DNA from 4 places in the Fictibacillus sp. B-59209 genome. Region 1 is predicted to be linked to each of the others. Evidence: riboswitches for the same ligand, from Rfam matches in the RefSeq annotation. Region 1 holds a riboswitch; each other region holds the start of a gene.

Evidence for each region. Region 1 has a riboswitch for S-adenosylmethionine ahead of P4361_RS16775 (methionine ABC transporter ATP-binding protein). Riboswitches for the same ligand answer to the same signal wherever they lie in the genome.
Region 2: linked by a shared signal. The riboswitch ahead of P4361_RS02065 (sugar ABC transporter substrate-binding protein) and the one ahead of P4361_RS16775 (methionine ABC transporter ATP-binding protein) in region 1 are both predicted to bind S-adenosylmethionine.
Region 3: linked by a shared signal. The riboswitch ahead of P4361_RS07370 (LLM class flavin-dependent oxidoreductase) and the one ahead of P4361_RS16775 (methionine ABC transporter ATP-binding protein) in region 1 are both predicted to bind S-adenosylmethionine.
Region 4: linked by a shared signal. The riboswitch ahead of P4361_RS19880 (DUF2325 domain-containing protein) and the one ahead of P4361_RS16775 (methionine ABC transporter ATP-binding protein) in region 1 are both predicted to bind S-adenosylmethionine.

Annotation. Positions count from the first base shown of each region.
Region 1 covers NZ_JARMMC010000020.1:71,689-73,887, forward strand. The annotation lists gene P4361_RS16775 (methionine ABC transporter ATP-binding protein) at 1-850, opposite strand, end outside; SAM riboswitch class I at 947-1,060, opposite strand; SAM riboswitch class I at 1,143-1,258, opposite strand; gene P4361_RS16780 (phosphatase PAP2 family protein) at 1,285-1,932, opposite strand; gene P4361_RS16785 (general stress protein) at 2,026-2,199, opposite strand, start outside.
Region 2 covers NZ_JARMMC010000004.1:30,841-33,039, forward strand. The annotation lists gene P4361_RS02060 (hypothetical protein) at 44-724, shown strand; SAM riboswitch class I at 843-952, shown strand; gene P4361_RS02065 (sugar ABC transporter substrate-binding protein) at 1,084-2,199, shown strand.
Region 3 covers NZ_JARMMC010000009.1:44,080-46,278, reverse strand. The annotation lists gene P4361_RS07370 (LLM class flavin-dependent oxidoreductase) at 1-904, opposite strand, end outside; SAM riboswitch class I at 1,067-1,165, opposite strand; gene prmC (peptide chain release factor N(5)-glutamine methyltransferase) at 1,413-2,199, opposite strand, start outside.
Region 4 covers NZ_JARMMC010000028.1:18,519-20,717, reverse strand. The annotation lists gene ssuD (FMNH2-dependent alkanesulfonate monooxygenase) at 1-260, shown strand, start outside; gene P4361_RS19885 (hypothetical protein) at 478-621, shown strand; SAM riboswitch class I at 676-780, shown strand; gene P4361_RS19880 (DUF2325 domain-containing protein) at 1,009-1,332, shown strand; gene P4361_RS19875 (hypothetical protein) at 1,365-1,535, opposite strand; gene P4361_RS19870 (LD-carboxypeptidase) at 1,739-2,199, shown strand, end outside.

The DNA of each region.
Region 1 (2,199 bases):
TCTGTGACAGCAGCGGTTGTCCTGTGGATGCTCCGGTAAATACAATCCTGAAGATCTGATGATTCCTGTCCTGCTTCTTCAATAGGTCTTTAAGGGACTCAGGCAATTCATCCTGAAGAACTGAACTGACGAAGCGCCTTGCCGTCTCAGTCTGTGGCCTTGCAAATACATCAAAAACGCTCCCTTTCTCAATCACTTCTCCGTTCTCCATAACAGCGACGGAATCGCATATCTCACGAATGACGTTCATCTCATGCGTGATGATCAGAATCGTAATGTTGTATTCCTTATTGATTTTTTTCAGAAGCTTTAAAATACTGGAGGTCGTCTGCGGATCCAATGCCGATGTTGCTTCATCACACAATAGCACTTCCGGATCAGTGGAGAGCGCCCGGGCAATGCCTACCCGCTGTTTTTGTCCGCCGGAGAGCTGGTCGGGATATTTATGCCCGTGCTCGGACAAGCCAACAAATTCCAGCAGGTCGTTCACCTTCTCTTTAACGAATGATTTCTTCATGCCGAGAAGATAAAGCGGTGTCGCAATATTATCAAATACCGTTTTTGCGTTCAGCAGATTAAAATGCTGAAAAATCATACCGATATTTTTCCGTTTTTTTCTCAGTTCCTTCGGAGACAATCTTGCCATGTCCTCCTCTCCTACAAAGACGTGCCCTGATGTCGGCTTCTCCAAAAGATTCACACATCGCAGCAAGGAGCTCTTTCCTGCTCCGCTGTATCCGACAACACCGTAGATCTCTCCTTTTTTTATCTCAAAGCTCACATTGTTTAACGCTCTTACCCGGCTTTTGCCACTCTCATAAATTTTGGTTACCTCTTCAAATCGAATCAATGATGTGATCTCCTTTCTCGCTACTGTTAAAACATCAAAAAAAGCCTCTTCTTGAAAACAAGAAGAGGCCTGACGCATAGATGAGTGGCTGATCTCTTCTTATCTTCCAAGCGCTAATCGCTTGCCGGACTTGGCACAGTATTCCCATTAAACCGGGAACCCGCTGCCGAGGTTTCAAAGGGCCAATCCCTCCACCTCTCTGGATAAGAAACAAATATAATGTTCAATTAAATAAAAAAATCTCTTCTTAAAGAAAGAAGAGATGTTGTATCCATAAGGAAACGAGCTGCTCTTCTTATCTTCCAAGCCCTTAAAGGAACTTGCTGGAATTGGCACAGTGTTTTTCAAAAGAAAAACCCGCTGCCGAGGTATCACAGGGCCATATCCCTCCACCTCTCTGGATAAGAAACACGTTCATATTTACTTGATGTGACCTATCTTATACCATGATCTAAGTCGATGTCAAATCTTTTTTCGGAGTTCTCTGATCGGAATAAAAACACTGAAGCCATAAAAGCCAGCCACATTGCTCCTCCGGCAACTCCAGCCAGTACATCCGTAATATAGTGAATGCCTAGATAAATTCTGCTCCAGCAAATAAATCCAAGGTGCACTGCCAATATACAAAATTTCGTTCTAACAAACTTTTTTGATAAGAGTGTAAAAAGACCATAAAGCGCTGTTGCATTCATCGCATGAGCACTCGGATATCCATACCTAATGTAAAAAGGTTTAGTGGATGGAGGCCGCTGCTTCCAATTCTTTCTCCAAACAGAGTTAATCAAACGGCATCCGATCAGGTTGGCTATTAATAAAAAAACAATGTTTCTCTTTCCTTTTCTCCTGTATCTGTATGCAGAATAAATAGTGGCAGGAATCAACAGAAATCCAGAACCAAGAAAAGAGTAACTTCTCAGAAAGAAATCCACGAAACCTCCGCCCCGTGCTGAAAATATAGCCAAGCTTCCCATTCCGTCAAGTTTCATCCAATGATCATCATTACGAAGCCTGTTCATTAGTCTTAAAGCTACAATACCCATTATCATAACGCCGCTTAGAATTGCCATATTCTCTTTTTTCATATCCGCCCTCACTTTAACTTGCTTTTATGTACATATCCTTTCATGTGGCGGACTATTTTATGCGTTCAGGCACCTATTAGAATTACTCTATTGTTAAAGTTTCACCGCATCTTTTTCTAAGAAAACCATAATGCTGCCCTGTTCTATTTTTTGCACATAACGCTCAGCGGTCCGTTCTGAAAGATCCAGGGACATGAGAACTTCTTTTAAATCATCCTCTGAATCCTCACTAAACATGGATGCAAATGGACCAGCAGCAAGCAGCGG
Region 2 (2,199 bases), on a different contig from region 1:
AAGGCAGGGATGCGACATATACAGACAGCGGCAGGTAGTCGATATGAAAAGAGGGAATGTCATCGGAGACGGTTCGCAGGATACGGTGTATCTTACTGCTGAAAAAACAGCGGATAGTCCATACTGGGTGAACATTGCGGCCGTCGTTCAGGACGGCAGGACCAACCAGTACACGCAGATCCCTATTAAAGAAAATTCAGGATACAATCCAACCCTTTTTCTCGGTGATTTTACAGGTGACAAGGTAGAAGACATCATGGTGGTCATGGATACAGGAGGCAGCGGAGGCATGATCAACGCCTATGTATTTTCCTACAGAGGAGGGCAGTTCGGGCCGCTTTTTGACTCTGGTGTATTCAGTGACCAATGGAAGTACAGGGTTTTTTATCTGAACCAATATAAAGCACAGGTGAACAGCTACAGCCTGAAGCAAAAATTTATTATCGATTTGAGTACGAAGGACAAGGAATACTTGTCTGAGATTTACTACCCGAATGGAAAATTAAAGGCTCCCATACAAGGATTTGTCTCATCTTTAAGCGGTCTTTACCCGGTGGACTTTGACCGAAATGGCGTGTATGAACTGCTGGCTTACCAAAACATCGCCGGCCGATATAACGCTGACCGCCTTGGCTATGTCCAGACTACCCTGAAGTGGAATGGCCGGGAGTTTGGTGCGGAGGTGCAGAACGTTGCGATCTTTGGAGGGGATATCCGAGGATAAGCCTGGTGGATTAACCTCTCGTTGTGGAGAGGTTTTTTATATGATAAAAAAACCATTGACTTTCCCCCATTTGCGGATTAAAGTAATAACTATATTTTCTAAAAATTAAATATTCATTCTCTTATCAAGAGTGGCAGAGGGACTGGCCCTATGACGCCCAGCAACCGTTCCGTAATGGAATTGGTGCTAATTCCAGCAAAACAGCATGTCTGTTTTGAGAGATAAGAGAGGACGAATCCGTTATACATATGCGATGAAACCTCTCTTTTTCCAGAGAGGTTTTTTTACGTGGTGGGGCTTATTTCGCTGGTCTCGTGCCCCCTTGAGAAGAGAGATATACAAAAAAGGGAGTTGGGGAAATGAAACGATTCATCAATTGCGCGGCAATCTCTGCGGTCGCTTTATCACTTTTATTAACAGGCTGTTCATCCGGAAGCAATACCGCTTCATCAGCTGGCAAACATGAAAAGGTCTCGTTCGATAACGTGCCGAAGCGGTTTGCCAAAGGGCAGGGAGCCCGAATCAAGGTTATCCGTAAAATCGGCGGTGATGATCATACAGCTCAATTTTTAGCAGGTGCTAAAGCGGAAGGAGAGGCACTTGGTTTTACCGTTGATACCTACACAGCAAACGGTGATACCGCCAAGTTCCATGATGCGATTGCCCAGGCGGCTGATGAGAATTACGACGGTTTTATCATCTCTCACGGTGATGATGCGGCTACCATAAACGATATTAAGAAGCTTCGGGAAAAAGGAAAGAACGTGGTGACGTTTGATTCCAATCCGGACCTCGCGAAAGTAGGCGGTGTCACACTTACGTCTCAGGACGATGAAGCCCTTGCCAAGCTGGCTCTCGATCAGCTCGTTAAAGAGAACAAAGGGAAGGCCAACATCGTTTATCTTTGGGTAGACGGGTTCCCGCCGATGGTGCGACGCAACGCCGTCTATAAAGAAACATTGAAGAATAACCCGGGAATCAAGGAAGTAGAACGCTTTGGCGTTGCTTCTGCAGATACGTCGGTCCAGACGCAAAATGCGGTGACGGCCATGCTGAACAAACATAAAAAAGGCGAGATTGATGCCATTTTTGCCACATGGGATGCCTTTGCGATCGGGGCTGCACGTGCGATTAAAGAAGCGGGACGCAACGAAATCAAAATTTACGGAATTGACGTCTCCAATGCAGACCTTCAAGAAATCCAGCAAAAAGAAAGTCCTTGGAAGTACACGGCTGCTGTTGATCCTAAGCTCATTGGGGCAGTGGATATGAGAATTCTTGCTAAAAAGCTTGCGGGTGAAAAAACACCTCAAAAATATGATTTGAAAGCTTCTCTCGTTTCACAAAAGGATCTGCAAAAATCAAACGAGGGTGTGAACATGGTCAACCTGTCCAAGGAAATTAAAGGCTGGGGCCAGTCTGATGCGTTTGAGGAAGATTGGATGAAGACACTTAAGGATCACTACCAAAAATAA
Region 3 (2,199 bases), on a different contig from region 1:
GTTCAGGTGTGCCGATCAGATTCGGCCTCAGCCCCCGGTTGGAAACAGAGTAGTCGTACAGCTGAATCTGCTGTTCAAGCTGCGACTTGCTCGTAAAATCTTTAAACCCAGCATATGCGCTGGACTCTTTTACATCTGTAATCCTCTGCAGTTCCGCTTGGGCTTCTTCTTCAGTATCCCGGCAGATCACATAGGCCGCCATGCCGAACGAAGATAAAGGTTCTTTCCCTGTTTGCCCGCGGCGGTTCTTCATGTCATTGATCTTAACGGCGATCTCTTCGACAGTGCCGCCATGCATGACGTAGGCGTCACAGGAGGAAGAGATAACCTGTTTACCCCTTTCACTTTCTCCGCCAGCATACAAAATGGGATTTGGCCGCTGAACAGGTTTAGGGAAAAGTTTCGTATCGCTAAACTGATAAAACTTGCCGGAATAATTGAAGGTTTCTTCTGTCCACAGCCCCTTTAGAACATCAAGAAACTCTTGCGTACGCTCATATCTTTCGTCGTGGGCAGTAAAAATGCCGCCATACTGCTTCGCTTCCTCTTCCCACCAGGCGGAGACGACATTAAGTGTAAACCTCCCGCCGCTCATTTGGTCGATGTTCGCCGTCATTTTCGCCGTTACAGCAGGATTATGGAATCCCGGCCTTACCGCTGTCATAATTTCTATTTTCTCCGTTACGGCCGCGAGACCCGCTGCCGTTGTCCAAGCCTCCAGAGAGTCCTGCTCCGGCCCTTTTATATCATTCAAATACAGTTCCGCGATCAGCGTCGTGTCAAACCCCCATTTTTCCGCGGACTGAATAACCTTCTTCCCATAATCAAACGTCGGCGGCATGTTCTCATCTTCCACATTTCTCAGCCATCCACCAAAGATCGGCAACCAAAATCCAAATCTCATCTACCTTTTTCTCCCCTCTGCCTTTTAAAAACATTCTGCCACTAAAAGAAACCCTGAAAGTCCATCCCTTCAGTGCGGAGGAGCGGTCAGGACAACGGCCTGACCCTCCGACTATCTAAAAAAAACTTCCCCTTTAGATAAGGGGAAGTTTTTGACCGCTCCATCTTATCTTCCAGGATCTACTCCTGCTGGATTTAGCACCTTCTAAAAATAGGTTGCCGGGTTTCATAGGGCCAGTCCCTCCACCGCTCTGGATAAGATTTATTTAATTAATAGTAATCCTACAATAGAAGTAGGTATTTCGTCAATTTTTAGGATGTGAGAATAGATGATATTGAGTTGCGTTTGACTGGCGAATAAGTCTGAAAAATTCAGTTCGGATCAGTTATTGCTTGTTTCGCTCAATTATTCTCCGTTCGGCTCAATTCAGCGCCAGTGTCGTTCAATTCGGTTCTTCCGGCCACAAAAAAGAAGCCCCCAGCACAGCTGAGAGCCCCTTCCACTCTTCTTAAAAGCCAATCTCCGCGATAACCATCCGTTCTTTTTGGCTGATATCCTTTACTACCGAAACAACCGACCCAGGGAACGTGACCCTGAGCATTTCAGCCACCGTCTGGCCCTGATCATGGCCGACTTCAAAGGCAACAATGCTTTGTGCGTTCAGAACGAGGGGCAGCTCTTCCATAAACCTTCTGTAAAATACGTAGCCGTCCTCACCGCCGCTAAGTGCACGGAAAGGCTCTTGATCCTTAACGATCGTCTCAAGCTCCATTATTTCACGGTCAGGAATGTAAGGAGGATTCGACACAACGATATCTGCTTTTTCTCCGCCCTCGATCAGAGGCTGAAGGAGGTCTCCATGAATAAAACGAACAGATGCCTCAAGGTCTTCAGCATTTTTCTTTGCGACTTCCAGGGATTCCTCAGCAATATCGATCGTGGTTACCGAAAAACGAGAATTTTCCAGTGCCAGCGTAATGGCAATGGCACCGCTCCCCGTCCCGACATCGACTGTCTGGATCTCTTCTATGCCAGGGAACCTCATCATGGAGCGCTGAAGCACTTCATATACGAGCTCTTCTGTTTCCGGCCGAGGAATGAGCACCTCTTTATTCACCGAAAAGCGTCTTCCGTAAAACTCTTCAAAACCAATAATGTATTGGACAGGCACTCCATCGCCATGCTTTTGTACAGCTGCTTCAAATGCCTCTTGCTGCTTTGGAAGAAGCTCTTCATCCAAACCAAGAAGCAGCTCCGTCCGGCTCAGATCGCCAAGTACATGACGAAGCAGAAGC
Region 4 (2,199 bases), on a different contig from region 1:
TGGTGAGAGGCGGGGCTGGAACCGCACTTGTCGGTGATGCAGACACGGTTGCGGAGCGAATGAAAGAATACCAGGAAATCGGGATTGATCATTTTATCTTCTCAGGCTATCCGCATCTTGAAGAAGCATACCGAGTGGCTGAACTCCTTTTTCCTAGGCTTCCGATCTCACATAAAAATCCGGCGGCAAAGCGTTCGCTTCATTCGTTTGGCGAAGTGGTCGCCAATACGTACCTACCGCTGAAAAGCAAAGTAAAATAAAAACTTCTAGTAAACTTGCTCACTTTTTCTTACAGAAAAAAGTAGTTATTGACAAATTTAACCATCTTAAGTAATCTATAAATGGAATTCATACAAAACCAGTCAGAATTATAAGGTTTGAGCTTTTTTTACAGCAAAAACTCATAAGCATGTTTATTGAGTTTTTGCTGTACATAATGATTGGTCCAGTTAAAAATAAAATAACGGGGGTTAGTGTATGAAAAGAGGATTACTCAGTATTACTTTCCTGGTTGTTTTCTCCATGCTTCTTTCCGCATGTGCACTCAACAGCTCAGATAACGAATCAAAGGACAGCAAAGCCAATACTTCTGCTGTTAAAGATAAAAGGCAAAAGCTATAAAGCAACCGATGAGGCTTATTCCATTATATTATTTTTAATAATTTCAAATTTTCTAACTTATTAAGAGAGGTGGAGGGATTTGGCCCTTTGAAGTCTCGGCAGCGGTTCCGGAGAGGGATCTGTGCCAATTCCAACAAGCTTTGGCTTGGACAATAAGAAGGGTAATTTGGTTATGTCTAACCTCTTCTTATTACGTGATCGTAGTAGGAAGAGGTTTTTATTACGGTATAAAACAGAGTAAATCCATAGGGATATTTTTATATTCTTTTTTGCTGCTGATTGAAAAACCAAAGGCAACTCTCTTTTTGGGATGTATGCCTTTGTTTTTTTTATTCAGCTTGAGCAAAAAGAAATAGTTGAAATAAGAGAGAGAAGGGAGATGCTGGTATGTCGTCGTTATTAATTGTTGGTGGAGATCATCTTGGGAAAATTACGAAGAAACTGGAGCATCAAGGGATAAGGGAGATCATTCATGTGAGCGGAAGAAAAGCTAGAATGTCTCAAAAGGATATTCCAAGTCATGTGAACTTGGTTCTGGTCCTGACCGATTTTATAAACCATGAGTTTTCAGCAGCGATCAAGAAAAAGGCGAACAAACAGAGTGTTCCCATCTATTTTTCCAAGAGGTCCTGGTGCTCGATCTATGCTGTACTTGAAAAATCGGAGCTTTTAAGCAATCGCACAAAACGGAAGAAGATAGCCGTTAATTAGTAATAAGAAAACCTGCCTCACAGGGCAGGTTTTCATTCCGTTGAATCAATTTTTACAACTTCAAGCTGAAAGGGAACGCACTCTTCCAGCCTTTCTTTAATCTGTTCGGCTTCCTCTCTGGACAATGGAGTATTTGAGTCTCTTAACGTTTCCAGGCTGAAAGTAAACCGCCCGCTGGATTCAATAACCTTGTATTCTTTCATGGGAATTCCCCTTTCTCCCTTTCATTTGAGATTGCAAAAATGGCACGATGGTATATCTATATACTTCTACATACCCGGTTCGTTCCCTTTTTAGTATTTTGATTGGAGGAATTGAAAAAATATAGTTATAGGAAAATCATCACTCTAATATACATAATCGATGGAATCTCGATGGGAAACCGTGCTGATGGAGGGATGAAGGTATGGCTGTTAAACCACCGATACTGCAGAGAGGGGACACCATCGGGATCGTGACACTAGGAAGCCCTCTGGAGGCCCAAATAATTAATGAAGGATTAACCACGCTGCGAAATTTTGGATTCAATATTGTCCTCGGGAAAAATGTTTACACGAGTACTGGTTTTTTGGCCGGAACGGATGAACAGCGGGCAGCTGATTTAATGGCGATGTTTACGAATAAAAAGGTGAAAATGATTTTGCCGACAAGAGGGGGAGTAGGAGTAGAGGGAATTCTGCCGTATCTGGATTTTGATGTCATCCGGCAGAATCCAAAAATCGTATCAGGATACAGCGATATTACGATCCTGCTGAATGTACTGTATCAATATACCGATTTAATCACCTTTCAGAGCCTTCTCCTGCTGGACTTTAATCCAAATACACCGGCTTATAACTACCAACAGTTTTTCCAGGCAACTTCAAC